Regions from separate parts of the Clavibacter rahimiani genome, predicted to be linked through region 1. Evidence: predicted binding sites of a transcription regulator. Region 1 holds the regulator's gene; the other holds the start of a gene.
The links. The regulator LexA, encoded in region 1, represses DNA repair genes until DNA is damaged. The targets are predictions, from matches to a motif close to TCGAACANNTGTTCGA.

Region 1 (14,464 bases):
CTCGATCCCGGTGACGGGCGCGTCCGCGGTGAGCAGCGCGAGCGCGTCCGCGGGGTCGGTGAAGGCGGCGCCCGTGGCGTGCGCGTACTCCCGGGCGATGCCGCGGATCGAGAACGCGTACCCGCGGTCGGGCGTGACGTTGACCTCCACGGCCCGGTCGTCGAGGTGCAGGAGCGCGAGCGCGTCGGTGCCCACCTCCGGGTCGAGACCCAGCGAGGAGAGGACGAGGATCCCGTCGTGCTCCTCCCCCAGGCCGAGCTCGCGCGACGACGCGATCATGCCGTCGGACACGTGGCCGTACGTCTTCCGCGCGGAGATGGGGAACGGGCCGGGGAGCACCGCGCCGGGCAGGCTCACCACCACCTTGTCGCCGACGACGAAGTTGTGGGCGCCGCACACGATGCCGCGGACGTCCTCGCCGCCGTCCGCCGCCGTGGCGCCCTCGGGCGCGACGCGCACGGAGCACCAGTTGATGGTCTTGCCGTTGGTCTGCGGCTCGGGGGTCGCCTCGAGCACCTGCCCGACGACGACGGGGCCGGAGATGGCGAACGCGTGCACGTCCTCCTCCTCGAGGCCCACCTTGACGAGCGAGGCGTGGACGTCCTCGGGGGTGACGCCCGCGGGGAGCTCGACGTGCTCGCCGAGCCAGCTGATCGGGATCCTCACGACTACACCACCATCCCGAACTGCGCGCCGAATCGGATGTCGCCCTCGACGATGTCGCGCATGTCGGAGAGGTCGTTGCGGAACATGAGGGTGCGCTCGGTGCCCATGCCGAACGCGAAGCCCTGGTACTCGTCGGGGTCGATGCCGGCGGAGCGGAGCACGTTCGGGTTCACCATGCCGCAGCCGCCCCACTCGATCCACCGGGGTCCGCCCGCGGCGGCCGGGTGCCAGACGTCCATCTCGGCGCTCGGCTCCGTGAACGGGAAGTAGTTGGGGCGCAGGCGGATGCGCGCGTCGGGTCCGAACATCGAGCGCGCGAAGTGCTCGAGCGTGCCGCGCAGGTGCGCCATGGTGAGGCCGCGGTCGATCGCGATGCCCTCGACCTGGCGGAACGCGGGGGTGTGCGTCGCATCGAGCTCGTCGCTGCGGAAGGTGCGGCCCTGCGCGATCGTGTAGACGGGCAGCGCGTCGGCGAGCAGCGTGCGGATCTGCACGGGCGACGTGTGCGTGCGGAGCACCAGGTGCGCGTCGGTGGGATCCACGTAGAAGGAGTCCTGCATGGCGCGCGCCGGGTGGTCCGGCGGGAAGTTCAGCGCGTCGAAGTTGAACCACTCGCTCTCGAGCTCGGGGCCCTCGTTCACCTGCCAGCCCATCCCGACGAAGATGTCGGCGATGCGCTCCTCCAGCATGGTGAGCGGGTGCCGGGCGCCGGCGCGCCAGCGGCTCGGCAGCGCGGTGACGTCCACGGCCTCGGCGACCAGGCGCTCGGCGGCCTCCTGCTCCTGGATCTCCGCCTCGCGGGCCTGGAAGGCCTGCGTGACGCGGGCGCGGGACTGGCCCACGAGCTTCCCGGCGTCCTTGCGGTCGGCGGGCGGCAGGGAGCGGAGCGATCCGTTCAGCCGGGCGAGCGGCGACGCCTCGCCGATGTGGGCGGATCGCGCCTGCGCGAGCGACGCGGAGTCGGTGGTCGCGGCGAGCGCGGCCATCGCCTGCTCCACGGCGGCGCCGACGCTCTCCTCGGAGATCTGGGGTTCGGACATGAGGCCCGAGTCTACCGATCGGGGTGGGCGCCCCCGGCCCGCGACGGGCCCGGCCGCCGCACGCACGACGGGCCCGCCGCGCGGAGGCGACGGGCCCGTCAGGCGACCGGGAGGGCCCGGCGGGACGGCTATGCGCCCTGCGAGGTCCCCGCGGCGACGGTCTTGGCCATGCGCGGTCCGCGCTTCCGCGCCAGGCGCCGGGCGATGGTCGACACGGTGAGGTTCAGCACGAGGTACATGCCCACCATCACCACGAAGATCGGCAGCGAGTTGGCGCGGCTCGTGGCCTCGAGGATCAGCTCGCCCTGCTTGGTGAGGCCGACGAGGCTGACGATGGTGCCGAGCGCGGTGTCCTTGATGAGCACGACGAGCTGGGCGACGATGATCGGCAGCATGGTGCGGAACGCCTGCGGGAACTCCACCAGGAGCCGGTTCTGCAGGGGGCGCAGGCCGATCGCGAGGCCCGCCTCCCGCTGTCCGCGGGGCAGGCCGAGGATGCCGGAGCGCAGCGCCTCCCCGATGATCGCGCCGTTGTAGAGCGTGAGCGCGGTGACGACGGCCCAGTACGGGCCGATCGGGAAGATCAGGTAGATGAAGAGCATCATCAGCAGCACGGGCATGCCGCGGAAGAACTCGAGCACGACGGTGACCGCGTAGCGGATGACCCGGTGCTCGCTCATCCGCAGGAGCGCGAGCACCATGCCCAGGAGGATCGCGAGCACGGCGGCGACCGCGGCCGACTGGAGGACGACCCACAGGCCCTTCAGCAGCAGGCCCCACACCAGCGGGTCGTTGAGCACGCGCCAGATGTCGGGGCTGAACTGCCCGGCCTGCTGGAGGCGGACGGCGGCGAACGCGAGCACGGCGACGAGGACGACGCCCGTGACGATCGAGAGGATGCGCGAACGCCGGCGGGCGCGGGGCCCGGGGACGTCGTAGAGGACCTGGCTCATCGGGAGACCGCCACTCGCTTCTCGAGGTGGTCCGCCAGCTGGCCGAGCGGGACCGTGATGATGAGGTAGAAGAACGCGACGCCCACGAACACCCACACGACCGCGTTCCCGTTGGCGTTCGCGACGTCGCGGCCCACGTTGAACAGCTCGTAGATGAAGTACGCGCCGGCGATGGACGTGTTCTTGGTGAGCGCGATGACCACGTTGATCAGCGGCGGCACGACCGTGCGCAGCGCCTGCGGCAGGATCACGTGGCCGAGCGTCTGCCCGAACGTCAGCCCGATGCTGCGCGCGGCCTCCGCCTGACCGACGGGCACGCTGTTGATGCCGGAGCGGATCGCCTCGGCGAAGAAGGGCGCCGTGTAGAGCGTGAGCGCGAGCACCGCGGCCGTCATGAACGGCAGCGCGCCCGAGATCGACGTGATCACGACGCTGAAGAAGGTGAAGACGAGCAGCAGCGGGGTGTTCCGCAGCAGCTCGACGTAGACGGTGGAGGTGGCGCGGAGGCTCGCGACGGGCGAGATCCTCATGGCGGCGATCACGACCCCCAGCGGGAGCGCGAAGAGCACCGTGGTGAGGAGGAGGCGCAGCGTGCCGCCGAACCCCCGCAGGAACACGTCGAGATTGTCGAGGATCACTCCCACGGCACACCTCCTTGGATGATGCGCCCGGCGGGCCGGGCGGCTGGCGGATCCGGGCTCGGGTGCCCGGACGAGGGACGGGTCCCGCGCGCGCCGTCGGCGCCCGCGGGACCCGGGTGGGACTAGTAGCGGTCGACCGCCGGGGGCTCCGGCGTGTCGATGACCGTGCCGGCCGTCGCCTCGAACAGGCGCGCCCAGGTGCCGTCCTCGTAGGCCTCCTCCAGCGTGTCGTTGATGAAGGTGCGGAACGCCTCGTCGTCCTTGGCGATGCCGATGCCGTAGGGCTCCTCCGTGAAGGTCTCGCCGTCACCGACGAGCTTGAACTCGCCCTCGTTCTGGTCGATGAAGCCGGAGAGGATCACGTTGTCGGTGGTGACCGCGGCGACCTGGCCGTTGCGCAGCGGGTCGAGGCACTTGCTGTAGACGTCGGTCGGCACGACGACCGCGCCGAACGTGGCCTCGATGTTCGCGGCGGGGGTGGATCCGGCGACCGAGCAGACCTGCTTGCCGCGGACGTCCTCGGGCGTGTTGATCGTGGTGTCGTCCGCGAGCACCATGAGCGCCTGGCCGGCGACGTAGTACGGGCCCGCGAAGTCCACGACCTCCTTGCGCTTGTCGTTGATCGTGTAGGTCGCGACGACCGCGTCGACCGAGCCGTTCTGGATGAAGGGCTCGCGGTTCGCGGACACCGTCTCCGTGAAGGCGATGTCGTCGAATCCGATGCCGAGCTTGCTGGCGACGAGCGCCGCGATCGCGACGTCGAAGCCGGCGGGCTTGCCGTCGAGGCCCGCGAGGCCGAAGAGCGGCTGGTCGAACTTCGTGCCGACCTTCATGGAGCCCGCCTCGGCGAGGCGCGCCATCGTGGTGCCCTCGTCGAACGTGGGGTCCTCGGCGAGCTCGAGCTTGTACGGCCCGTCGCCGTTGGCGGGGGCGTCGGTGCCCGCGTCGACGGCGGGCCCGGACGCGCTGCCGGCCGCGCCGCAGCCGGTGAGGCCGACGACGACCGCGGCGGCGGCCGCGAGGATGGAGAGGTTCCTGTGCTTCATGGTTCCCGTTTCTCTGCTGGTGAGGTGGATGACGGAGGCGAGCGCGAGCGCCCGTGGTGCGGGTCGTGCCGATCGTGCAGGTGGGGCGGTGGTGCGGCGCCCGGACGCGCCTGCCTCGACGGCGTCCGGGTGCGGTGCGCGGGAGGGCGTCGGCCCTCCGCGGGCGTCAGTGGGCGAGGATCTTCGAGAGGAAGTCCTTCGCGCGCGGGCTCTGCGGGTCGTCGAAGAACGCCTGCGGGGTGGTGTCCTCCTCGATGGCGCCGTCGGCCATGAAGATCACGCGGTCGGCGGCCTTGCGGGCGAAGCCCATCTCGTGGGTGACGACCATCATCGTCATGCCGTCCTTCGCGAGGCCGACCATGACGTCGAGGACCTCGGTGATCATCTCCGGGTCGAGGGCCGAGGTGGGCTCGTCGAGCAGGATCAGCTTCGGGTCCATCGCCAGCGCGCGGGCGATGGCGACGCGCTGCTGCTGGCCGCCCGAGAGCTGGGCCGGCATCTTCTGCGCCTGGTTGGCGACGCCGACGCGGTCGAGGAGCTCCATCGCCCGCTTCTCCGCCTCCGCCTTGCCCTTCTTGCGCACCTTGATGGGTCCGAGCGTCACGTTCTCGAGCACGGTCTTGTGCGCGAAGAGGTTGAACGACTGGAACACCATGCCGACGTCGGCGCGGAGGCGCGCGAGCTCGGCGCCCTCGGACGGGAGGTCCTGGCCGTCGATCGTGATGGTGCCGTCGTCGATGGTCTCCAGGCGGTTGATCGCCCGGCAGAGCGTCGACTTGCCGGACCCGCTGGGGCCGATGACGACGACGACCTCCCCGCGGTTGACCGTGGTCGAGATGTCCTTGAGGACGTGCAGGTCCCCGAAGTGCTTGTTGACGTGGGATACGACGACCAGGGGCTCGCCGACCGCGACCGCGGCGGGCGAGGCGGTGTCCGCCGTGGGGCTCTGCTCCATGCGAACACCATATCCGTGACGGTGTTTCGTCCGCGTTTCCGCGCGGCATCGTCACCCACTCGTGACGCGGCATCCGCGTTTGCGCCGGTCAGAGCCGGTGTCCGGGGACGGCGGACGCCTCTCCCCCGTCAGGCGTCGGCGGATCCGCGGTCAGGCGCGCTGCGCGAACGCCGACTCGTAGAGGCACACCGACGCGGCGGTGGCGAGGTTCATCGACTCGGCCTGCCCGTAGATGGGCACGACGACGGCGCGGTCGGCGAGCGCGAGGTGGTCGTCCTGGAGGCCGCGCGCCTCGTTGCCGAACAGCCACGCGGTGGGCGCGGCGAGGCCGCCCGACGTGCGCTCGGCGAGGAGGTCGTCGCCCTTCACGTCGGCGGCGAGCACCTGGAGGCCGGCCTCGCGGACCCGCGCGAGCACGGCGTCGAGCTCCGGCATGATCGCGACCGGCAGGTGGAAGAGGGAACCCGTCGTGGCGCGCACGACCTTCGGGTTGTAGAGGTCGACCGAGCGGCCGGTGAGCACGACGGCGTCGGCCCCCGCGGCGTCGGCCGCGCGGATGATGGTGCCGGCGTTGCCCGGGTCGCGCACCTCCTCGAGGATCGCGATGAGGCGCGGCTCGTCGCCGAGGATCTGCTTGAGCGACGTGGGAAACTGGCGGCAGACGCCCACCACGCCCTGCGGGGTGACCGTGTCGGCCATGGCCGCGATCACGTCCTCCGTGACGTACTCCACCTCGACGGACGACTCGCGGACCGCGCGCGCGAGGTCCGGGTAGCGGTCGAGGGCGGTGGGCGTCGCGAAGAGCTCCTGGACGAGGTCCGGCCGGAACGCGAGCGCCTCGGAGACGGCCTGCGGCCCCTCGAGGAGGAAGAGGCCGGTGTCGGCGCGCGCGTCCCGCTTCGCGAGCTTGGCGACGCCACGGACACGCGGGGAGCGGGGGTTGTCGAGCATGGCCCCAACACTAACGGCGCGCCCCCTGTCGGGGACGCGCCGTCGGCGGTGGTGCGGGGAGTGCTACGCGTTCGCGGCGACCTTGGGGGCCGAGGTGTTCGCGGGCAGGGCGGCCTTGGCCGTCTGGACGAGCGAGGCGAAGGTCGCGGGCTCGTGGACCGCGAGGTCCGCGAGGATGCGACGGTCGACCTGGACGCCGGCGAGGGCGAGGCCCTGGATGAGGCGGTTGTACGTGAGGCCGTTCAGACGCGCGGCCGCGTTGATGCGCTGGATCCAGAGGCGGCGGAACTCGCCCTTCTTCGCACGGCGGTCGCGGTACGCGTAGACGAGGGAGTGGGTGACCTGCTCCTTGGCCTTGCGGTACAGGCGCGAGCGCTGGCCGCGGTATCCGGCGGCGCGCTCGAGGATGACCCGACGCTTCTTGTGGGCGTTGACGGCCCTCTTGACTCTTGCCATTTCAGTGATTCCTATTCGAGTTCAGGTGTCGCGGACGACGAGGGGCCTAGCGGCCGAGGAGCTTCTTGGCGACCTTCATGTCGGCCTTGGCCAGGGGCTGGTCCTGGTTGAGTCGCGCCTTGCGCTTGGAGGACTTGACCTCGAGGTTGTGGCGCATGCCGGCCTGCTGCTTCATGATCTTGCCGCTGCCGGTGACCTTGAATCGCTTCTTGGCACCCGAGTGGGTCTTCTGCTTAGGCATTGTTCTCTTCTCTCGCTTCTCGTGCACTCGCCTTGGTGGCGTCGCGCTTCGCGTTGGCCTCGGCCTTGGCCTCGGACTTGTTCTTGTGCGGTCCGATGACCATGACCATGTTGCGGCCGTCGATCGTGGGGGTGGACTCGACGCTGCCGAACTCGGCGACGTCCTCCGCGAACATCTTGAGCAGGCGCACGCCCTGGTCCGGACGCGACTGCTCGCGACCGCGGAACAGGATCATGGCCTTGACCTTGTCGCCGTCCTGCAGGAAGCCCTCGGCGCGCTTGCGCTTGGTCTCGTAGTCGTGCTTGTCGATCTTCAGGCGGAAGCGCACCTCCTTGAGGATGGTGTTCGCCTGGTTGCGACGCGCTTCCTTGGCCTTCTGCGCGGCCTCGTACTTGAACTTGCCGTAGTCCATGATCTTCGCCACGGGGGGCTTGGAATTGGGCGCGACCTCCACGAGGTCGAGGTCGGCTTCCTGCGCGAGCCGGAGTGCGACGTCGATGGATACGACGCCGACCTGCTCGCCTGCTGGGCCAACGAGGCGAACCTCGGGAACTCGGATTCGATCGTTGGTACGGGGATCGCTGATGGACTGCTCCTATTCGTGTCTTCGGGTGGCCCGGCGGCTGCGTGAGCCGCTCGGATTCGAGACGAGGAGGGTTCTTCACCAGGGTCCGACGCGTACGTCGTACTCGGCAACACGCCCATGCCCGCTGACGCGGGGCTCCCGTCGTGCGCGACGCCCTCTGGGGAGCCGCTCGGACGGGGGAGCGAAATCGACCCGGTAACCTATGGAGGCGGTCAAGCGCGGGTGGGAGATCAATCCTCTTTCGAACCGGGACTGTGACAGCCCCGGAGCCGTCGATCAGCATAGCAGACGCCGACCTCGTCCCGGAAGGGCGGGCATCGCCCGGGTCCCGCCGCCGGCCGCCATCCGCCACCGCCCCGAGCCCGAGGACAGACATGACCGACTCGCCCCGCCCCGACCACGCGGCCCCCGCGGACGCCGCCGCCGACGCGCACGTCCACCGCTTCGAGGAGCCCGCCGGCGCCGACGCCGGGACGACGGCCTCCGCCGGGGGCGTCGCCGACGACGACACCGCGGACTTCGTCGCCGACCAGTACGCGCGGGACATCGCCGACGTCTCCGCCGTCGAGGTCATCACCACCACGGCCGTCCACCTCATGAGCGCGGCCGCCGTGAAGTGCGGACTCGCCGACGATCCCGCCACGCAGACCGACCTCGCCGAGGCGCGGAAGCTCATCATCTCGCTCGCGGGACTCGTCACCGCGGCCTCGCCCGAGCTCGGCGACCAGCACGCGCGGAGCCTCCGCGACGGCCTGCGTTCCCTGCAGCTCGCCTTCCGCGAGGCGTCCCCGTACCCGGACGCCGTCGGCAAGGGACCCGGCGAGAAGTACACGGGCCCCGTCTCCTAGGCGTCCGGCCCGCGCGGGTCGCCGGTCGTCGGTCCGGCGGTCGCCGGGTCGACGGTCCGCGTCCGCCCCTCAGCGAGCGGAGATGATCCGCAGTCCCATGCTGTCGACGCGGTCGGCGAGCACGGCGCTGCGTGACCACTCCCCCTGCAGGCGCGCCAGCAGCGCGTCGAGCGCGGAGCGGTCGAGGCCGTCGACGAGCTCCAGCGCGATCATCAGCTCCGGCCCCTCGAGGCGTGCCCGCGGGTCGCCAGGCGACGTGCCCAGGGCGACGACCGCGGGCTCCTCCACGACGCTCGCCTGGAGCGCCGCGGCGACCTCGGGATCCTCGGGGCTCGGCGTCCACGGCAGCGACCGCGCGACGGCCCAGACGGCCGGGCGCCGCAGCACGAACTCCGTGTCCGACATGGGGTCCAGCACGACGAGGTCGGTCTCCTCGCTCGCCGCGGCCAGCGCGACGCGCACGGCATCGGCCGGCACGGGACGCGCGGCGGGGTTCCAGCGGCCCATGGCGGCGACCGACGTGAAGACCGGCATCACCGTGCGCCCGTCGGGTCCGGCGACCGTGATGATGGAGAGCTCCGCGCTCTTGTCGACCGTGAGGCCGGCGTCGTTCAGGCCCTCCTCGCCGAGGCGGGCCACCAGCGGGATCAGCAGGCGCGCCTCCCGCAGGGCGTCGACGACGTCCGCCTGGCCGGCCTCGCCGCGGCCGTGCCGCGCCAGCGCGTCGGCCAGGGCGGGCGGCGCGGACCCGTCGTCCCCGGGGAAGGCGGTGGGCTCGAACGAGCGACCGGCCCACGGTGTCCCGGCCGAGTCGGCGTGCGGCGTGGAGCCCGTCATCACTCCCCGGCGACGTCGAGCGCCTGGGCGAGCGTGAACGCGCCGGCGTAGAGGGCCTTGCCGACGATGGCGCCCTCCAGCCCGAGCGGCACGAGCTCGCGGAGCGCCTGGATGTCGTCGAGGCTCGACACCCCGCCGGAGGCGACGACGGGGCGCTCGGTGCGCTCGAGCACGTCGCGGAGCAGCTGCAGGTTCGGGCCCTGCAGGGTGCCGTCCTTGGTGACGTCGGTGACGACGTACCGCGCGCAGCCGGCCTCCTCGAGGCGCTCCAGCACCTCCCAGATGTCGCCGCCGTCCTGGGTCCAGCCGCGTGCGGAGAGCGTGCGGCCGCGCACGTCCAGCCCGACCGCGACGGCCTCGCCGTGCTGCGCGATGACGCTCGCCGCCCACTCGGGGTTCTCGAGCGCCGCGGTGCCCAGGTTGATGCGCGTCGCGCCGCTCTCGAGCGCCACGTCGAGGGAGCGGTCGTCGCGGATGCCGCCGGACAGCTCGATCTGCACGCCGTCGATCGCGCGGATCACCCGCGAGATGACGGAGAGGTTGTCCCCGCGGCCGAACGCGGCGTCGAGGTCGACCAGGTGCAGCCACTCGGCGCCCTGCTCGGCCCAGTCGCGCGCGGCGTCGACGGGGTCGCCGTAGCCGGTCTCGGTGCCGGCGGCGCCCTGCGTGAGGCGGACGGCCTGGCCGCCCGCGACGTCGACGGCGGGCAGGAGGGTCAGACGGGGCGTGCTGGTGAACTCGCTCATGGGAGGGCCTTCGATCGGACGGACGGGGCGGACGGGGCCGTCGGGGACGGCGGGGGCGCGGTGCGAGCCGCGTCAGGCGGCGCGGAGGGTGCCGAGCCAGTTCGCGAGCAGCCGGATCCCGGCCTCCCCCGACTTCTCGGGGTGGAACTGCGTGGCGGTGAGCGGGCCGTTCTCGACGGCGGCGACGAACCGCTCGCCGTGGGTGGCCCAGGTGACGCGCGGGGCCGGCAGCGGCGGGAGCGGGTCGATCCCCCACGTGCGCGCGGCGTAGGAGTGCACGAAGTAGAACCGCTCCTCCTCGAGCCCCGCGAACAGCGCGGAGCCCTCGGGGACCTCGACCGTGTTCCAGCCCATGTGCGGGAGGACGTCGGACTCGAGGCGCCCCACCGTGCCGGGCCACTCCCCCAACCCCGCCACGTCGACGCCGCGCTCGACGCCCCGGTCGAACATGACCTGCATGCCGACGCAGATGCCGAGCACCGGACGCCCGCCCGCGAGGCGGCGGTCGACCACGCGGTCGCCGCCGGCGGCGCGGAGCGCGGTCATGACGGCGGAGAACGCGCCCACTCCGGGGACCAGGAGGCCGTCGGACTCGTGCGCCCGCTTCGGGTCGCCCGTCAGCTCGACGTCCGCGCCGGCCAGCTCGAGGGCCTTGACGGCCGAGTGGATGTTGCCGCTGCCGTAGTCGAGGACGACGACGGACGGGCGCGTCACAGCGCGCCCTTGGTGGAGGGGATGCCGGACACGCGGGGGTCGAGCTCCTTCGCCTGTCGGAACGCACGGGCGAAGGACTTGAACTCGGCCTCCGCGATGTGGTGCGGGTCGCGTCCGCCGAGCACCGTGACGTGCACGGTGAGGCCCGCGTGGAATGTGATGGCCTCGAAGACGTGGCGGACCATGGATCCGGTGAAGTGCCCGCCGATGAGGTGCATCTCGAAGCCCGCGGGCTCGCCCGAGTGGACGAGGAACGGGCGGCCCGAAATGTCGACGACCGACTGCACGAGCGCCTCGTCGAGGGGGACGAGCGCGTCGCCGAAGCGCGCGATGCCGGACTTGTTGCCGAGCGCCTGGCGGATGGCCTGGCCGAGGACGATGCCGACGTCCTCCACGGTGTGGTGCACGTCGATGTGCGTGTCGCCCGTGGCGGTGACCTTCAGGTCGGTGAGCGAGTGCTTCGCGAACGCGGTGAGCATGTGGTCGTAGAACGGGACCGACGTGCTGATCTCGGAGACGCCGGTGCCGTCGAGGTCGAGCTGCAGCTCGATGCTGGACTCGCTGGTCTGCCGCGTGACGTGCGCGGTGCGCGCGAGGGTGCTCATGGCCTCCATGCTACCGATCGCTTCCGACCGCCCGACCTCGCTCCCGGCCGCCACCGGGAGCCGAGGCCGGCCCGTCCGCACCGATCGACCCGCGGCTGCGACCCGCGGCTGCGACCCGCGGCCGCGGGACGCAGCGCGGGTGGGATCAGTGCGCGTACTCGGCGGGCACGGCGAGCTGCTGGCCCGCCGCGACGTCCGACGTGGGGAGGCGGTTGAGGTCGACGACCGACGCGATGACGTCGCGCGGGTCGGCGCTGGGCGCGATCTCCTCGGCGAGGTCCCACAGGGACTGGCCGCTCGAGACGGTGACGTACTCGAAGGCGGTGCCCGATACGTCCTTCGACGCGACGGCCGCGCCGCCGTTGAGGGCGACGAGCCCGGCGCCGAGCGCGAGCGGGGCCGCGACCAGCGCGGTGAGGACGATGCGGCCGCGGCGCGTGATACGCAGGCGCGTGCGGGGCGCGACGGCTGCCTCCGCGACGGGGACGGCGGCGTCGGCGGCGGAGACGGTGGGGGTTGCTGCTGCGGTGTTCATGGTGACCTCTCGTGCGAGACGGTGGGGCATCGAGGCGACGCGCCCGGCGATGCAGTGCGGTACGGCATGCGATGCGGGTCGGGCAGCTCGCACCCGGCTCTCGGCCGGGAGAGCCGGGTGCGAAGCTGTGTTCCGAACATACATTCGAAACCAGCCCTCCGCAAGCCCTCATCGCCTCGATCCGCGCCTCCGACGCGCGACACGCTCGAACAGGTGTTTGCCCGGGGTGCCTCGGCTGGATACAGTTTCGAGTGCCTGGAGTCCATTCGACCGGGTACCACCGACATCGCCCTCGCGAGGGGGTCGGCCCGCCGGGTCGACGAGCCGCGGAGGGCGTCGGCGACGAGAGGCGGGCCGTGGCATGGCGGACGAGCGAGCAGCGGGAGGCGGCGCGACGAGGCGCCGCAAGAGCCTCAGCGACAAGCAGATCTCGATCCTGGAGTTCATCCAGCGCACCATCGCCGGCCAGGGCTACCCGCCGAGCATGCGCGAGATCGGCGACGCCGTCGGCCTGGCGTCGCTCTCGAGCGTCACGCACCAGCTCAACCAGCTCGAGCTGTCCGGCTACCTCCGCCGCGACCCGAACCGCCCGCGCGCCCTCGAGGTGCTCATCGACCTGCCCGGCAACGGCGCCGCGGAGAGCGGCGAGCCGTCGACGCCCGTGGGCGACGCGGCGATGGTCCCGATGGTCGGCCGCATCGCGGCGGGCATCCCCATCACCGCGGAGCAGATGGTCGAGGAGGTCTTCCCCCTCCCCCGCCAGCTGGTCGGCAAGGGCGACCTCTTCATGCTGCGCGTCGTCGGCGACTCGATGATCGACGCGGCCATCTGCGACGGCGACTGGGTCGTCGTCCGCCAGCAGAAGACGGCGGAGAACGGCGACATCGTCGCCGCCATGCTCGACGACGAGGCCACCGTCAAGGTGTTCCGCCAGCGCGACGGGCACACGTGGCTGCTGCCGCGCAACAGCGCGTTCGAGCCGATCCTCGGCGACTTCGCGGAGGTCGTCGGCAAGGTCGTGGCGGTCATGCGCTCCGTCTGACCCTCACCACGACGCACGAGAGCGGCCGGTCCCCGAGGGGATCGGCCGCTCTCGTGCGTGCGGGCGACGCGGATCAGACCGCGGGCGACACCGCGTAGTCCTGGACCTGCGCCTGCTGCTCGGCCGTGACGAGGGCACGGACGCGCGTCCCCTCCTCCACGTACGAGGTCTCGAGGACCTTGGCGCCCTCGTGCAGCATGGCCACGATCTCGCCGTGCTCGAACGGCACCAACAGGTCGACCTCGATGGTCGGCTGCGGGAGCAGCTCGGCGATGCGGCGACGCAGCTCGTCGACGCCCTCGCCCGTGCGGGCCGAGACGAAGACGCCCTGCGGGGCGAGCCCGCGCAGCACGACGCGGTCGTCGTCCGACGCCAGGTCGCTCTTGTTGAACACGATGATCTCCGGGATGGACGAGGCGTCCACCTCCGCGATGACCTCGTGCACCGTGGCGAGCTGTGCCGCGGGGTCCGGGTGGGAGGCGTCGACGACGTGCACGAGCACGTCCGCGTCGGCGAGCTCCTCGAGGGTCGAGCGGAACGCCTCCACCAGCTGGTGCGGCAGGTTCCGGACGAACCCGACCGTGTCGGCGAGCGTGTACAGCTGCCCCTCGTCCGTCTCGGTCTTGCGGACCGTGGCGTCCAGCGTCGCGAACAGGGCGTTCTCGACGAGCACGCCCGCCTTCGTCACGCGGTTGAGCAGCGACGACTTGCCGGCGTTCGTGTACCCGACGATCGCCACCGACGGCACGGCGTTCCGGTCGCGGTTGGCGCGCTTGGTGTCGCGGGCCGGCTTCATCCCGGCGATCTGCTTCCGGAGCTTGGCCATGCGCGTGTTGATGCGGCGGCGGTCGAGCTCGATCTTCGTCTCACCGGGTCCGCGGGATCCCATGCCGGCACCCGCGCCGCCGACCTGGCCACCGGCCTGGCGCGACATCGAGTCACCCCATCCGCGCAGGCGCGGGAGGAGGTACTGCAGCTGGGCGAGCTCGACCTGGGCCTTGCCCTCGCGGCTCTTGGCGTGCTGGCTGAAGATGTCGAGGATCACGGCCGTGCGGTCGATGACCTTGACCTTCACCACGTCCTCGAGCGCGCGCCGCTGGCTGGGGGCGAGCTCGGTGTCGGCGATGACGGTGTCCGCGCCGACCGCGGCCACGAGGGCGCGCAGCTCCTCCGCCTTGCCGCTGCCGAAGTAGGTGCTCGGATCCGGCGTGGGACGGCGCTGGAGGAGGCCGTCGAGCACCACGGCGCCCGCCGTCTCGGCCAGGGCCGCGAGCTCGCGCATGCTGTTCTCTGCGTCGTCGACCGATCCCTGCGAGTACACGCCGATGAGGACGACGTTCTCGAGGCGCAGCTGCCGGTACTCGACCTCGGTGACGTCCTCGAGCTCGGTCGAGAGCCCGGCGACGCGCCGCAGCGCCTGGCGGTCGGCCCGCTCGCTCTGGTCGCCGTCGGATCCCTGATCGGTGTCGGGGTCCGCGGACAGCGCCTGCGCGCCCGATCCGCGGAAGAGGGCGTAGCCGGCGGACCGGTTCTCCGCCCGGGCGAGGACGCGCGCGACGACGTCGTCCCCGATGCTGCTCTCCGTGGACGTCGTCGTCGTGT
Region 2 (14,464 bases), 630 kb from region 1:
CCTCCCGGACGCGGTGTTCGAACGGATGTTCGACTCGCCCAGTGTAGGTCGGCTCCCGCGCGGTCGCGACCCGTAGTCTCGGAGGATGACCAGCGAACCCTCCACCCTCGTCATCCTCGGCGCCAGCGGCGACCTCACGGAACGCCTCCTCCTGCCGGGTCTCGGCAGCCTCGTGGCGAGCGACCGGGGGCGCCGCATCCAGCTCATCGGCACCGGCCGGAGCGAGCGCGGGGCCGACGAGTGGAAGAAGACGGTCAAGGCCGCGTTCGACTCGGTCGACGCGAAGGGGCGGCGCGCGGCGGGCATCGTCTCGTCCACCAAGTACATCCAGGCCGACCCCACGGACGTGGACGACCTGAAGCGCATCCTCGACGGGTGCGAGGGCGCGCCGGCGCTCTACTTCGCGCTGCCGCCGGCCATCTCCATCGAGGTGTGCGAGCAGCTGGGGAAGCTCGACCTGCCGGAGGGCACCACGCTCGCGCTGGAGAAGCCGTTCGGCTCGAACAGCCGCACGGCGGCCCAGCTCAACCGCCAGCTGCTGAAGCTCGTGCCGGAGGAGCGCATCCACCGCACCGACCACTTCCTCGGCCTCTCCACCGTGCTCAACCTCGTGTCGCTGCGCTTCGCCAACCGCTTCTTCGAGTCGGTGTGGAGCGCGAGGGACATCGAGAAGGTCGAGATCCTCTACGACGAGCAGCTCGCGCTCGAGGGCCGCGCCGGCTACTACGACAAGTCGGGCGCGCTGGTCGACATGATCCAGAGCCACCTGCTGCAGGTGCTCGCCGTCTTCGCGATGGAGCCGCCCGCGAGCATCGACCCGGACGACCTGCGGTCGAACATCGCGTCGGTCCTCCGCGCCACCGAGGTGTGGGACAACGACCCGGTAGCGCACAGCCGCCGCGCCCGCTACACCGCGGGCTCCGTCGAGGGCACGCGCATCCCCGCCTACGCGAAGGAGGAGGGCGTGGATCCGGCGAACCAGACCGAGACGCTCGCCGAGGTCACCTTCGGCGTCGCGAACGCGCGCTGGGCGGGCGTCCCGTTCCGGCTGCGCTCGGGCAAGGCGCTCAAGGAGGCGTCCAAGCGCATCGTCGTCACGTTCAAGCCCGTGGCGCATCTGCCGCGCGGCCTGCACGGCTCCGCCCGCCCCGACCGCCTCGTCATCGACCTGAAGCCCGACGGCATCACGCTCGAGGTCACCATGGACGGCACCGGCGAGCCCTTCACGCTCACCCAGTCCACGTTCCGCGCCGACTTCGCCCAGCCCGAGCTCACCCCGTACGGCGAGGTGCTCGACGGCATCCTCGCGGGCGACCCGCGCCTCTCGGTCCGCGGCGACGTGGCCGAGCGGTGCTGGCGCATCGTCGCGCCCGTCATGCGCGCGTGGAAGGGCGACCGCGTGCCCATGGCCGAGTACCGCGCCGGATCCGCCGGGCCCACCGCCTGGCGCTGACGGCGGCCGCCGCTCCGCGTGCGGCTGCCCCGCTCCGCCGCATGACGGCTCGCTGGGGGCCGTCACCCGTCCACGGCGGAGCCCCTGCAGCGCCCTAGCCTGAGGCCATGGCCGTGACGCTCACCGAGATCCCCCTCCCCTCCGCCGACCCCGGGGCGTCGCCCGGCCTCCACGGGGTGCTGGCGGTGCCCGACGGCGAGGGGCCCTGGCCCGCGGTCGTGGTGGTGCACGAGGCGTTCGGCGTCACCGACGTGATGCGCCGCCAGGCGGAGCGCTTGGCCGAGGCCGGCTTCCTCGCGCTCCTGCCCGACCTCTTCTCCGCGGGCGGTGCGCGTCGCTGCCTCGGCGCGACCTTCCGGGCGCTCGTGGCGGGGGAGGGCCGCGCGTTCGCGGACGTCGAGTCCGCCCGCCGCCTGCTCGTGGGCCGCGCCGACTGCACGGGCCGCGTGGGCGTCATCGGCTTCTGCCTGGGAGGCGGCTTCGCCCTCGCGGCGGCCTCCCGCGGGTTCGACGTCTCGAGCGTCAACTACGGCGTGCTGCCCGAGGACCTCGACGGCGCGCTCTCGGGTGCGTGCCCCATCGTCGCGAGCTACGGCGGGCGGGACCGGCCGCTGGCGGGATCCGCCGCCCGGCTCGAGGCGGCCCTCGCGGTGCACGGCATCGACCACGACGTGCACGAGCACCCGGACGCCGGGCACTCGTTCCTCAACGACGCCGAGACGGGACCCCGGATCCTCCGTCCGCTGCTGCGCGCGGCGGGCATGGGTCCGGAGCCCGCATCGGCCGCGGACGCCTGGCGGCGGATCGACGCGTTCCTCCACGCGCATCTGACCGACGCGGCGCATCCCGCGCCCTAGCGCATCGGGCCGCGCGCCGGGCGGACCCTCCACCGCCCTCGGCTACCCTGTGGAGGATGCGGGCGGCCAGCCCGAGCCTCCCCGCCCGGCGACGAGAGATCCACCCATGCAGCACGCCCCCCAGAGGACCCGCGCGGACCGTGCCCACGTCCGCGGCATCGCCCGCCACGGCCGGCTCCGCGCGCCGAGCGCGGGCCGCACGGTGATGAAGGGCATCGCCGGCGTGCTCGCGGTCGCGCTCGCGAGCACGCTCTCGGTCGCGGGCATCGCGTTCTGGGACCTCTCCCGCACCGTCGCGGGCAACACCGTCGACATCTCCAGCGGCCAGGCCCTCCCGCCGTCGCTCGGCGGGATCGACGGCGGCGCGAACATCCTCATCGTCGGCAGCGACAGCCGGGCCGGCCAGGGCGACGGGTACGGCGCCGCGGAGGACGTGGGCACGGCGACGCTCAACGACGTGACGATGCTGCTGCACATCAGCGAGGACAGCACCCGCGCGACGGTCGTCTCGTTCCCCCGCGACATGCTCGTCCCGATCCCCGCGTGCCAGGGCCCCGACGGCACGGAGTACGCGGCGAGCACCCGCGCCCAGCTCAACGAGTCGCTGTCCCGCGGCGGCTTCGACTGCACCGTGCGGATGGTCGAGGGCCTCACCGGGCTCGACATCCCGTACGGCGGCGTCGTGCAGTTCAACGGCGTGGTCGAGATGTCCAACGCGGTCGGCGGCGTCGAGGTCTGCGTGGCCAACGGCATCTACGACCCGAAGACCGACCTGTCGCTGGATCCGGGCCTGCACACCCTGCAGGGCAAGGACGCCGTGCAGTTCCTCCGCACGCGCTACGGCGTGGGCGACGGCAGCGACATCTCGCGCATCGGCAACCAGCAGGTCTTCCTCAGCGCGCTCGTGCGCACCATCAAGAGCGCGGACACGCTGACCAACCCCGCCAAGCTCTACGGCATCGCGCGCGCCGTGGTCGACAACATGCAGCTGTCCACCTCGCTCGCGGACCTCGACACCCTCGTCTCGGTGGCGCTCACCTTCAAGGACATCCCGCTCGAGGACGTGGTCTTCCTGCAGTACCCGGGCGAGGTGCTGGCGAACGGGCGCGTGCAGCCGGACGAGGCCGCGGCCGCGCAGCTCGTCAGCCTGCTGGCCTCCGATGCGGACTTCTCGCTCGGCCAGCCGGCGGCGACCGACGAGTCCGGCAGCGTCCCCGCCGACGGCGCGACGACGCCGCCCGCGACGACGCCGCCCGCGACCCCGGCGCCCGAGGCCCCCGCCGACGGGTCCACGCCCGCGCCTGCTCCCTCGCCGACGTCCGAGGTGCTCGACGCGAGCATCACCGGGCAGACCGCGGCGCAGAGCACCTGCTCCAACGGCCAGGGCCGCTAGCGCGCGGCGGGTCGGGCGAGCGGGCGGGCCGCGCCTAGCGGTCGGCGGGCGCCTCGACGACCCGCGGGTCCGGGAAGACGGTCTCGACGGCGGGCGCCGCGGATCCGCGGGCGCGCATCCAGACGAAGAAGCCCGCGAGGGTGAAGGCGCCGTAGAAGACGTACATGAAGGCGGACGCGTAGTAGCCGGCGCCCACGAGCAGCGGCACGCCGACGAGGTCGACCGCGACCCAGATCAGCCAGAACTCCACCCACCCCTTGGCCATGCCGTAGGTGGCGAGGAGCGAGCCGACGAAGATCCAGGCGTCAGCCCACACGGGCTCGTAGGAGCCGAGCGCGCGGAAGACCGGGGTGAGGATCGCGGTGCCGCCGACGAGCGCGACCACGAGGAGGACGCGCTGACGGCCGGACGCCCACTGCGGGACGACGGGGGCGCCGCCGTGGCGGGCCTGGTTCCAGCGGTGCCAGCCGTAGATCGAGACGGCGATGAACATCACCTGGCGCCCGGCCTGGCCGAGGAGGTTGACGGGGTTCGGCGTGCCGAAGACCGCGCCGAGGAAGACGGTGAAGAGCAGCACGTTGCCGACGATGCCGACGGGCCACGCCCAGACCTTCCGGCGCATGCCGCCGAGCGCGCTGGCGAGGCCGAAGAGGTTGCCGACGATCTCGCGCCAGAGCACGACCTGGTCGCCGATGCGGAGCTGCGCGTCGAACAGCCACTCGAGTGCCGCCATGCCGGGATCCCTCCGTGCGCGCGCGATCCGGGTGATCGCGAGCGGGGGCGCCGTGCGCGGCGCCGATGGGGTGAAGGCGCGCGCTCCGTCCGCTATTCCCCGCAGCGTCACGCGGCGTCACCCGGCCGCCCGCCTCACGCGAACAGGCGCGTGTCCAGCTCCTCGTCCGACGCCGTGACGAGCGACCACCGACCGCGCGCGTCGACGCTCAGGTCGAACGACCCGTCGACCCGGCGGGCGCCCGTGGTGAGCGGCACCGCCTCCACGCGCCACATGCTGAGCTCCAGGAGGTGGGCGCTCGCGCCGCGGGGGGCGCGGCCCGTGCGCTGCCACCAGTCGACCCGGGCGATCCACCGCTCGGGCGAGCTGACGACGCCGTAGACCACGCCCCGCCAGGTGAACCGGAGCGGCGATCCGTCTCCCGAGAGCTCGACCTCCACGTCCTCGTCGATCCGCATCATGCCGCTCCTCCCGTCGTCGCGCCGGCCGCGCCTCGTCGTTCGAACGGATGTTCGAACCTCTTCTTCGAGTGTAGGAACGGGCGCCGACATCCACGAGGGGAGCGGGCGGATCCGCCTCACCCTCCACCGGAGCCTGAGGGTCGTGTCCGCATCGCGCGCATCGGGCATGGATCGGAGGTCCGCCGCGTTGGCACCAGGGTCCCGAGGGCGGCAGACGCCCCCTCGTCATCGACACCCGAGGAGGGTCCACATGACCGACACCACCACCCGCCCCGCCGAGGCCTCCGGCACCTTCACCATCGGCGGCGACCTGCCCGTCGTCCGGCTCGGCTACGGCACCATGCAGCTGACCGGCGACGGCGTCTGGGGCGCCCCCGAGGATCCGGCCGCGGCCGTCCGCGTCATCCGCCGCGCCGCCGAGCTCGGCGTCACGTTCTTCGACACCGCCGACTCCTACGGCCCGTTCGTGGCCGAGGAGCTCCTCAAGGAGGCGCTCCACCCGTACGCCGACGAGGTCGTCGTCGCCACCAAGGGCGGGCTCACGCGCCCCGGCCCCGGCGACTGGCAGCCCGTCGGCCGCCCCGAGTACCTGCGCCAGCAGGCCGAGCTGAGCCTCCGCCACCTCGGCCTCGAGCGCATCGACCTTTACCAGCTGCACCGCATCGACCCGGCCGTGCCGCTCGCCGACCAGATCGGCGTGCTCAAGGACCTGCAGTCCGAGGGCAAGATCCGCCACATCGGCCTGTCCGAGGTCTCGGTCGACGACGTGACGGCGGCGCGCGAGATCGCCGAGATCGTCTCCGTGCAGAACCTCTTCAACCTCGCCAAGCGCGACGCCGAGCCGCTGCTCGAGTACGCCGAGGCCGAGGGCCTCGCGTTCATCCCGTGGTTCCCGCTCGCGACCGGCGAGCTCGCGAAGGACGGCGGCCCGCTCGACGCCCTCGCGAAGCAGCACGACGCGACCCCCTCGCAGCTCGCGCTCGCGTGGCTCCTCCGCCGCTCGCCCGTCATGCTGCCGATCCCCGGCACCAAGTCGGTCGGGCACGTCGAGGACAACATCGCCGCGGCGGGCATCGAGCTCACCGACGACGAGTTCCAGGCGCTCACCGACGCCGTCTGATCCGTCCCGCACGCACGAGGGCCCCGCAGGAGATCTCCTGCGGGGCCCTCGTGCGTGCGGCGTCGCCTACGTGCCGATGCGGGTGCCGGAGTCGTCCGCGAGCCCGAGGTCGTCGAGCTGCGCGAGCAGGCTGGCGCCGTCGGGCGCGTAGACCCACGGGATCGAGCTGTCGAGCGCGCGCTTCTCGGCCTTCGCCCGGCCGCCCGCGAGCACGGCCTCGCCGGCCGACAGCTGGCGGATGAGCACGACCTCGACGTTGTCGGGGTGCTCGTCGGCGAACTCGCCGTAGAGCAGCTCGTCGTGCTGGCCGTCGTCGCCCGCGAGGATCCACTTCACCTGGGGGAACTCCTCCGCGAGCCGCTGCAGGTTCAGCCGCTTGTGCTCCATGCCGCTGCGGAACCACCGGTCGACGGTGGGGCCCCAGTCGGTGAGGAGGATCGGTCCCGGCGGGTACAGGTTCCGCGACAGGAACCGGGTGAGCGTGGGGGCCACGTTCCAGGCGCCGGTGGACAGGTAGAGGACGGGCGCGCCCGTGTGCTGGAGGCGGAGGCGCTCGTAGAGCACGGCCATGCCGGGCGTGGGCGTCCGCGCGTGCTCGTCGAGCACGAAGGTGTTCCACGCGGCGAGGAAGGGGCGGGGGAGCGCGGTGACCATCACGGTGTCGTCGATGTCGCTGAGGATCCCGGTGCGCACCTCGTCGCCGACGATGAACACCGGCGCCTCGACCGTCTCCGACCCCTGGGCGCGGAGGCGGATGGTGTGCCAGCCGCTCGGCAGCGACGCCTCGACGACCATGTCGACCACGCCGCCGCGGTCGGCGCGCACCTCGTGCTCGATGCCGTCGATCTCGACCGTGACGGCCACGTCGGTCAGCGGCACGCTCGTGAAGCTGCGCCAGCCGCGCACGCTCTTGTCGCCGGCGAGGGCGCGGCGGCTCTGCGGATCCGTGAGGAGCACGCGGCAGAGGACGCGGACCCAGCGGACCGAGCCGTAGCCGGCGTACGGGATGACGGTCGGGGTGAGGCCGCGCTTGCGGGCGCGGCCCTCGCGGATCTCGTGGATGCGGTCCTCGATGCGCGCCGCCCGGTGCAGCACGGGTGCGGCTGCCGGTGACTCGAGGAGCGTGCGGGTCGCGTTCTTCTTCTTCTTCGAGGTGGGGGCCACGGGGTCAGTCAACCAGACCCGAGGACCGCGCCACGCCTCAGACGGGGCGGGCGAGCTCGGCGGTGTCCGGCGCGTCCTGGTCGATGCCGGGGCCGACCTCGTCCATCGCGAGCTGCTCGATCACGTCCTCCGCCTGCGCCGCGACCGCGCGCAGCAGGTCGGGCGAGCCCTCGGCCGTGGGGTCGAGCCACTCCTCGACCACGTCGGGCGAGAGGACCACGGGCATCCGCTCCGCGAGCGCCTCCACCGTGCCGGCCGACGGCCGCGTGAGGACCGCGCAGCTCAGCACCCAGCGGGCGGGGTCGTCGGCGGGGCGCGACGGATCCCGCCACCACTCGTACAGCGCCGCGAGCAGCACGACGCCGTCGCCCGCCCCGACGAGGTAGGGCGTGCGGAGCCCGTCGTCGGTCTCGTGCCACTCGTAGTAGCCCGACACGGGGATCGCGGCGCGGCGTGCGACGAGCGCCTGCAGCAGATCCGGACGGGAGGCGAGCGACTCCGCCGGGACCCCGGCGAGCGGCGGACCCTGGTCCGGGCCGGGGGATCCCGCGGGGACGAGGCCCCAGCGCGCGGACTCCAGCCGGCGCACGGGCACCTGGTCCTCCGTGTCGCCCTCGGGACGGCGGGGGAGCGTGTCCACCAGGACCGCGACGCGCTGGCCCGGGACGATGCGCCAGGAGGGGGCGGGCACGGCGGCGCCCGCGTGATCCACGTCGAGGAGACCCACCAGGTCGTCGGCGGTCAGGGACCTGGCGAGGATGCGCGTCATGCCCTCCATCCTGGCCGACGCGTCCGACGGCGGGCGCCCGCACGCCCTCCCCTGTCGCATGGGCCCCTCGTGGCGCAACCCCCTGTCCGTGGAGCGTCGGACATGTTACGAACTGGCGTCAGCCATCGTCTGCGTGCGAACGATCGCCCGGCTCCGTGGTTCCCTGGTCTACCTGGCAAGTGTCGATTCGTAGTGACTACGAGGAATGAGCCACCCATGATCGAGTTCCACCACGTCCGCAAGCAGTACCCGGACGGCACGCTCGCGATCGAGGACTTCAGCCTCGTCGTGCCCTCGCGGACCACCACCGTCCTCGTCGGATCCTCCGGCTGCGGCAAGACGACGCTCATGCGCATGATCAACCGGATGGTCGACCCGACGAGCGGCCGGATCGAGATCGACGGCACCGACATCGCCACCGAGGACGCCGTGAAGCTCCGCCGCCGCATCGGCTACGTCATGCAGAACTCCGGCCTCCTCCCGCACCGCAAGGTGGTCGACAACATCGCGACCGTGCCGCGGCTCACCGGCGTCGACAAGCGCACGGCACGCGAGGACGCCCTCCGCCTGATGGACACCGTGGGCCTCGACCGGTCGATGGCCGACCGCTACCCGTCGCAGCTCTCCGGCGGCCAGCAGCAGCGCGTGGGCGTGGCCCGCGGCCTCGCGGTCGACCCGAACATCCTGCTCATGGACGAGCCGTTCGGCGCCGTCGACCCGCTCGTGCGCGACGACCTCCAGCAGGAGCTCATCCGGCTGCGCACCCAGCTCGACAAGACCGTCGTCTTCGTCACGCACGACATCGACGAGGCGTTCCTCCTCGGCGACCAGGTCGTGATCCTCGAGAAGGGCGGCCGCATCGCCCAGCAGGGCACGCCGCAGGAGATCCTGTCCAACCCGGCGAACGACTTCGTCCGCGACTTCGTGGGCGCCGACAAGGGCAAGCGCGCGCTGCACCTCGAGGACACCGGCACCGGCCGCGTCCTCGTCGACCGCGACGGCCGTCTCGTCGGCGTGCTCGACGACGAGGGGCGCACCGCCGCCCGCTCCGCATCCGCTCCGAACGAGGCGGGGGCCGCGCACGCCCCCGGTGCTCCGGCGCAGGGTGCGGGACCCGCGTGAACTGGGTCCTCGCCAACATCCAGACCGTCCTCGACCTGGCTGTCGCGCACGTCGCGCTGTCCGCCACGCCCGTCGTCCTGGGCTTCGTGGTCGCGCTGCCGCTGGGCTGGCTCGCCAACCGCTACCGCCGCGCGCGGGGTTCCCTGCTCGCGGTCGGCGGGGCGCTGTACACGATCCCGTCCATCGCGCTGCTCCTGTCGATCCCGGCGATCATCGGGACGACGATCATCGACCCCCTCAACGTCGTGGTCGCGCTCAGCATCTACGCCGTCGCCCTCATGATCCGCATCACCGCGGACGCGCTGGCCTCCGTCTCCGAGGACGTCAAGCAGTCCGCCACCGCCATGGGCTACGCCGGCTGGGCCCGCTTCTGGCGGGTCGAGCTGCCGCTGGCCGGTCCCGTCCTCCTCGCCGGCCTCCGCGTCGTTTCCGTGAGCACGGTCAGCATGGTGACCGTCGGGTCGCTCTCCGGCATCCAGAGCCTCGGCACCATGATCCTCTCGGGGTACCGGCGCCAGTTCTACACGGAGATCCTCACGGGCATCGTCGGCATCCTCCTGATCTCGCTCCTGTTCGACCTGATCCTGCTGCTGGCCGGCAAGCTCCTCATGCCGTGGGCCAGCACCCCGTCCCTCGGCGCGCGGTCGCGCTCCGCCCGCCGCGCCGCCCTCGTCACGGATGCGAGCGCCTCGTGAACCTCTTCGCCGAGGCCTTCGGCCTCCTCCTCGACGGCTCCGGCTGGGGCGGCAGCACCGGATACGGCACCCGCCTCCTCGAGCACCTCGGGTACACGGGCCTGGCGATGGGACTCGCCGCGCTCATCGCCGTCCCGGCCGGCCTCTACATCGGCCACACGGGGCGCGGGCGCAACGTCGCCGTCGCCTTCTCCGGCGGGTTGCGCGCCCTGCCGACGCTGGGCGTGCTCGTGCTCCTCGGCCTGCTCTTCGGCATCGGCCTCACGGGTCCGATCCTCACGTTCGCCATCCTGGGCATCCCGCCGCTCCTCGCCGGCGTGTACGCGGGCATCCAGGCGGTCGACCGGCCCGCGATCGACGCGGCGCGCGCGGTCGGGATGACGGAGTGGCAGATCCTCGGCCGGGTCGAGATCCCGCTCGCGCTGCCGCTCATCATCAGCGGCTTCCGCGCGGCGACCCTGCAGGTCATCAGCACCGTCACGCTCGGCGCCTTCCTCGGGCTCGGCGGCCTCGGCCGCGACATCTTCACGGGCCTGACCACGCGCGACTTCCCCCTGCTCCTGGCGTCCTCGATCCTCGTCACCGTCCTCGCGCTCGTCGTGGACGCCGTGTTCGCGGTCGTGCAGCGCCTCGTGATCCCGCGGGGCGTCGTCGCCGCCGCCGGACGCACCCCCGACTCCGCCCGGACCTCGTCGAGGCCGGCGGTCAGCACCGCCTCCTGAAAGGAACACAGCTCATGTCCCACAGCATCTCCCGCCGGCTCCTCGTCGGCACCGTCGCGTTGGGCACCGCGATGGCCCTCGCCGGCTGCTCGTCCGGCGACCCCCTCGACACCTCGGGCGGGTCGGCGTCCGCCGCCCCCACCGACACCATCTCCGTCGGCTCCGCCGCCTTCGGCGAGAACGTGATCCTGGCCGAGATCTACGCGCAGGCCCTCGAGGCCAACGACGTGAAGGTCACGCGCAACCTGCAGATCGGCGAGCGCGAGGTGTACCTCAAGGCGCTCGAGGAGGGGTCCATCGACCTCATCCCCGAGTACACGGGCAACCTGCTCGCCGCGTACGACCCGGACGCCACGGCGACCTCGAGCGACGAGGTCTACGCGGCGCTCGGCGACGCCCTGCCCGAGGGCTTCGAGGTGCTCGACGAGTCGCCCGCCGAGGACAAGGACTCGTACAACGTCACGAAGGAGTACTCGGAGGCCGAGGGCGTCACGAGCCTCGCGGACCTCGAGGGCAAGACCGTCCGCGTCGGCGGCGGCGCGGTGCTGGGCGAGCGCGAGTACGGGATCCCCGGGCTCACCGACGTGTACGGCGTCGACGCGAGCCTCGTCACCATCGAGGACCAGGGCGGCCCCAACACCGTCAAGGCGCTCCTCGACGGCCAGGTCGACATCGCGAACATCTACACGACCACCCCGTCGATCCTCGACAACGGCTTCGTCACCCTCGAGGACCCCGAGAACCTCATCAAGGCGCAGAACGTCGTGCCGCTCGTGAAGACCTCGAAGATGGACGCGGACATCACGTCCGTCCTCGACGAGGTGTCGGCCGCGCTGACCACCGAGGACCTCACGGAGATGAACCGCCGCAACCAGGGCGACGAGAAGGCGGAGCCCGCCGCCATCGCCGCCGACTGGCTGAAGGAGAAGGCCCTCTTCTAGGAGGGGCCGGCCGGGCGGCGACGCCCGGCACCCGCGAGGGGCCGACGCGCGAGCGCCGGCCCCTCGCCCCGTCGGTGCCCGCACCCCGGCCGACGGAGCAGAATGGATCCACCGCACGCCGTACCCGACGACAGGAGCCCGCGCATGGCCAAGAAGAAGCACGCGACCGGCAAGGTGAGCGTGATCGGCGCCGTCACCACGGTCGCCCGCGAGGTCCGCAAGCACAAGATGGTGGCCGAGTCAGCCCCGCGCGGCCAGGGCGCGAACATCCCGCCCGCTCCGAAGCGCAGCCCCGAGGAGCTCAAGCGCGACATCCAGACCGGACGCGATGAGCTCGCCCGCACGGTCCGCGAGCTGGAGACCGCGCTCGACGTGCCCGCCCGCGCCCAGGAGCTGAAGGCCGACGCCGTGGGACGCGCGCGCGGCCTCCGCGACGAGGTCACGTCCCGCGTCCGCTCGACCTCCGACGACGTGACGCGGCGCACGCGCGCCTTCACGCGCGAGCAGCCGGCCATCGCGGCCTCCATCGGCGCGGGTGCCGTGGCGGTCGTCCTCGCGGTCGGCGCCGCCGTCGTCTCCGGCGGCCGACGCTGACCGCCTCGATCCGCTCCATCGCCACGGCGCTGCCGCCGACCGTCCTCGCGCAGGAGGGCGTGCGCGACCTGTTCGGCAGCCAGCCGGAGCTCGGGCGCCTCGGCACCCGGCTCGTCTCCGCGGCCTTCGGGGCGTCGGGGATCCGCACGCGCCACACGGTGATCCGCGAGCTCGGCACCGCGCCCGGCATGGCGGGCGCCGACGCGCCGGCCGACCCCGACGACGGCGAGCCGGTCTTCTACGACCGCGCGACCGGCCGGATCCTCACGCCCGGCACCGGCGCGCGCAACGACACGTACATCCGCGAGGCGCCCGCGCTGCTGCTCGGCGCCGCGCGCCAGGCCCTCGAGGAGGCCGCCGGCATCGAGGCGGACGACGTCACGCACGTCGTCACCGTCTCCTGCACGGGCTTCTACGCGCCCGGTCCCGACTACGCCGTGGTCCGCGGGCTCGGGCTCGGCGCGTCCACGCAGCGCTTCCACCTCGGCTTCATGGGCTGCTACGGCGCGTTCCCGGCGCTCCGCATGGCGTCCCAGTTCTGCGCCGCCGACCCGGACGCCGTCGTCCTCGTCGTGTGCGTGGAGCTGTGCTCGCTGCACCTGCACTCGTCGAACGACGCCGACACGATCGTCGCGTCCTCCGTCTTCGGCGACGGGGCCGCGGCCGCGATCGTGACCGCCCGGCCGGCGCCCGCCGGATCCACCGTGCTCGACCTCGACGCCTTCGAGACCGTGCTCACGCCCGTCGGCGAGGACGACATGGCGTGGACCATCGGCGACCAGGGCTTCGACATGATCCTCTCCAGCTACGTGCCGAAGATCATCGACGACCACATCACGGGCGCGCTCGAGCCGCTGTGGGCGCAGGTGCCCGCGCTCGAGGGCGTCGCCCCCGCGGAGATCGAGGACTGGGCCATCCACCCGGGCGGCCGGAGCATCCTCGACCGCGTGGAGGACCGCCTGGCGCTCGCGCCCGCGCAGCTGGCCGCGTCCCGGTCGACGCTCGCGGAGGTCGGCAACATGTCGAGCGCCACGGTGCTGTTCGTGCTGCGGCGGATCCTGCACGGCACGCCGCCCGCCGACGTCCCCGGACGGCCCGACGTCGCGGGATCCGCGCCGGCGGTCGCGTCCGGTCCCGGCGCGGGCCGCGTGTGCGCCATGGCGTTCGGCCCCGGCCTCACGGTCGAGACGGCGCTCATGACGCGCCGGACCGCCTGATGGACCTGTCGCGGCGCGACACGGAGCTCACCGAGCTCATGGACGCGCCCGACTGCGACCCGGACGCCCTCGCGCGCACCTACGCGCGGTTCGCCCTCGTGAACCGGCTCGTCGCCGGGTGGCACGGGGTCTACCGGTCGCGGATCCGTCCGCTGCTGTCGGCCGAGCGGGAGACGACGCTGCTCGACATCGGGTCGGGCGGGGGCGACGTGCCGCTCGCGCTCGCCCGGTGGGCCCGGCGCGACGGGCTGCGGCTCCGCGTGACGGGGATCGACCCGGATCCGCGCGCCGCCGCGTTCGCGCGCGCCCTGCCGGTCGACCCCGACGTCCGGTTCCTCCCGGCGTCGAGCGCGGAGCTGGTGGCCGAGGGACGTCGCTTCGACCTCGTGACGAGCAACCACGTGCTGCACCACCTCGACGAGGCCGCCTTCGACGCGTTCCTCGCAGACTCCGCCGCCCTCGCGCCGCGCGCGCTGCACAGCGACATCGCCCGCGGCCGCCTCGCCTACGCCGCCTACGACCCGCTCGCCCGGATCGTCGCGCGCGGGTCGTTCGTGCACGTCGACGGGCTGCGCTCGATCCGCCGCAGCTGGCGGCCCGTCGAGCTGGCCCTCCGCGTGCCGGCCGGCTGGCGGGTCGAGGGCGCCGTGCCCTTCCGGGTGCTCCTCGTCCGCGACCCCGCCGCGGGACGCACGCGCTCGTGATGCGGCACGACGTGCTCGTGGTGGGCGGCGGGCCCGTCGGTATCCACCTCGCCGCGCTCCTCGCGCAGGCCGGGCTCGACGTGCGCGTCTGGGAGGCGCGGGTCGAGGGCGCCCCGATGTCGCGCGCCATCGGGATCCACGCGCCGTCGCTCGACGCCTTCGACCGCCTGGGCGTCGGGGACGAGATGGTCGCCGAGGCGGTGCTGGTGCGGCACGGCATCGCGATGGCGGGCGGCCGGGAGCTCGGGCGCGTCTCCTTCGCGGGCGTGTCGACCACGCATCCCTACGTGGCGGCGCTGCCGCAGTGGCGCACCGAGGCGATCCTCGCGCGGCGCCTCGCCGGGCTCGCCCCCGACGCCCTCCGGCGCGGGGTGACCCTGACGGGCCTCGACGCCGATCCGGTCGGGATGCCCGGAGGCGGGGTGCCGGCCGGCGAGGTGCGCGCGACCGGCGTCGACGCGGCGGGTGCCGTCGTGGAGGCGACCGCCTCGATCGTGGTGGGCGCGGACGGCACGCGCG

Region 2: the regulator LexA is predicted to act here: its motif matches at 4,937-4,952, upstream of ACT7CP_RS07615 (DUF6504 family protein).

What each region holds. Positions count from the first base shown of each region.
Region 1 is NZ_CP199790.1:2,222,480-2,236,943, forward strand. It holds gene pheT (phenylalanine--tRNA ligase subunit beta) at 1-666, opposite strand, end outside; gene pheS (phenylalanine--tRNA ligase subunit alpha) at 669-1,706, opposite strand; gene ACT7CP_RS10535 (amino acid ABC transporter permease) at 1,835-2,659, opposite strand; gene ACT7CP_RS10540 (amino acid ABC transporter permease) at 2,656-3,303, opposite strand; gene ACT7CP_RS10545 (glutamate ABC transporter substrate-binding protein) at 3,423-4,346, opposite strand; gene ACT7CP_RS10550 (amino acid ABC transporter ATP-binding protein) at 4,513-5,301, opposite strand; gene ACT7CP_RS10555 (TrmH family RNA methyltransferase) at 5,452-6,252, opposite strand; gene rplT (50S ribosomal protein L20) at 6,316-6,708, opposite strand; gene rpmI (50S ribosomal protein L35) at 6,755-6,949, opposite strand; gene infC (translation initiation factor IF-3) at 6,942-7,535, opposite strand; gene ACT7CP_RS10575 (DUF1844 domain-containing protein) at 7,910-8,383, shown strand; gene ACT7CP_RS10580 (SseB family protein) at 8,453-9,220, opposite strand; gene priA (bifunctional 1-(5-phosphoribosyl)-5-((5-phosphoribosylamino)methylideneamino)imidazole-4-carboxamide isomerase/phosphoribosylanthranilate isomerase PriA) at 9,220-9,966, opposite strand; gene hisH (imidazole glycerol phosphate synthase subunit HisH) at 10,039-10,680, opposite strand; gene hisB (imidazoleglycerol-phosphate dehydratase HisB) at 10,677-11,285, opposite strand; gene ACT7CP_RS10600 (hypothetical protein) at 11,431-11,820, opposite strand; gene lexA (transcriptional repressor LexA) at 12,182-12,862, shown strand; gene hflX (GTPase HflX) at 12,936-14,464, opposite strand, start outside.
Region 2 is NZ_CP199790.1:1,595,589-1,610,052, forward strand. It holds gene ACT7CP_RS07595 (glucose-6-phosphate dehydrogenase) at 86-1,453, shown strand; gene ACT7CP_RS07600 (dienelactone hydrolase family protein) at 1,561-2,310, shown strand; gene ACT7CP_RS07605 (LCP family protein) at 2,417-3,703, shown strand; gene pnuC (nicotinamide riboside transporter PnuC) at 3,738-4,436, opposite strand; gene ACT7CP_RS07615 (DUF6504 family protein) at 4,571-4,897, opposite strand; gene ACT7CP_RS07620 (aldo/keto reductase) at 5,148-6,017, shown strand; gene ACT7CP_RS07625 (App1 family protein phosphatidate phosphatase) at 6,084-7,181, opposite strand; gene ACT7CP_RS07630 (SOS response-associated peptidase) at 7,219-7,950, opposite strand; gene ACT7CP_RS07635 (ABC transporter ATP-binding protein) at 8,167-9,072, shown strand; gene ACT7CP_RS07640 (ABC transporter permease) at 9,069-9,767, shown strand; gene ACT7CP_RS07645 (ABC transporter permease) at 9,764-10,489, shown strand; gene ACT7CP_RS07650 (ABC transporter substrate-binding protein) at 10,504-11,430, shown strand; gene ACT7CP_RS07655 (DUF3618 domain-containing protein) at 11,575-12,024, shown strand; gene ACT7CP_RS07660 (type III polyketide synthase) at 12,021-13,241, shown strand; gene ACT7CP_RS07665 (class I SAM-dependent methyltransferase) at 13,241-13,945, shown strand; gene ACT7CP_RS07670 (FAD-dependent oxidoreductase) at 13,945-14,464, shown strand, end outside.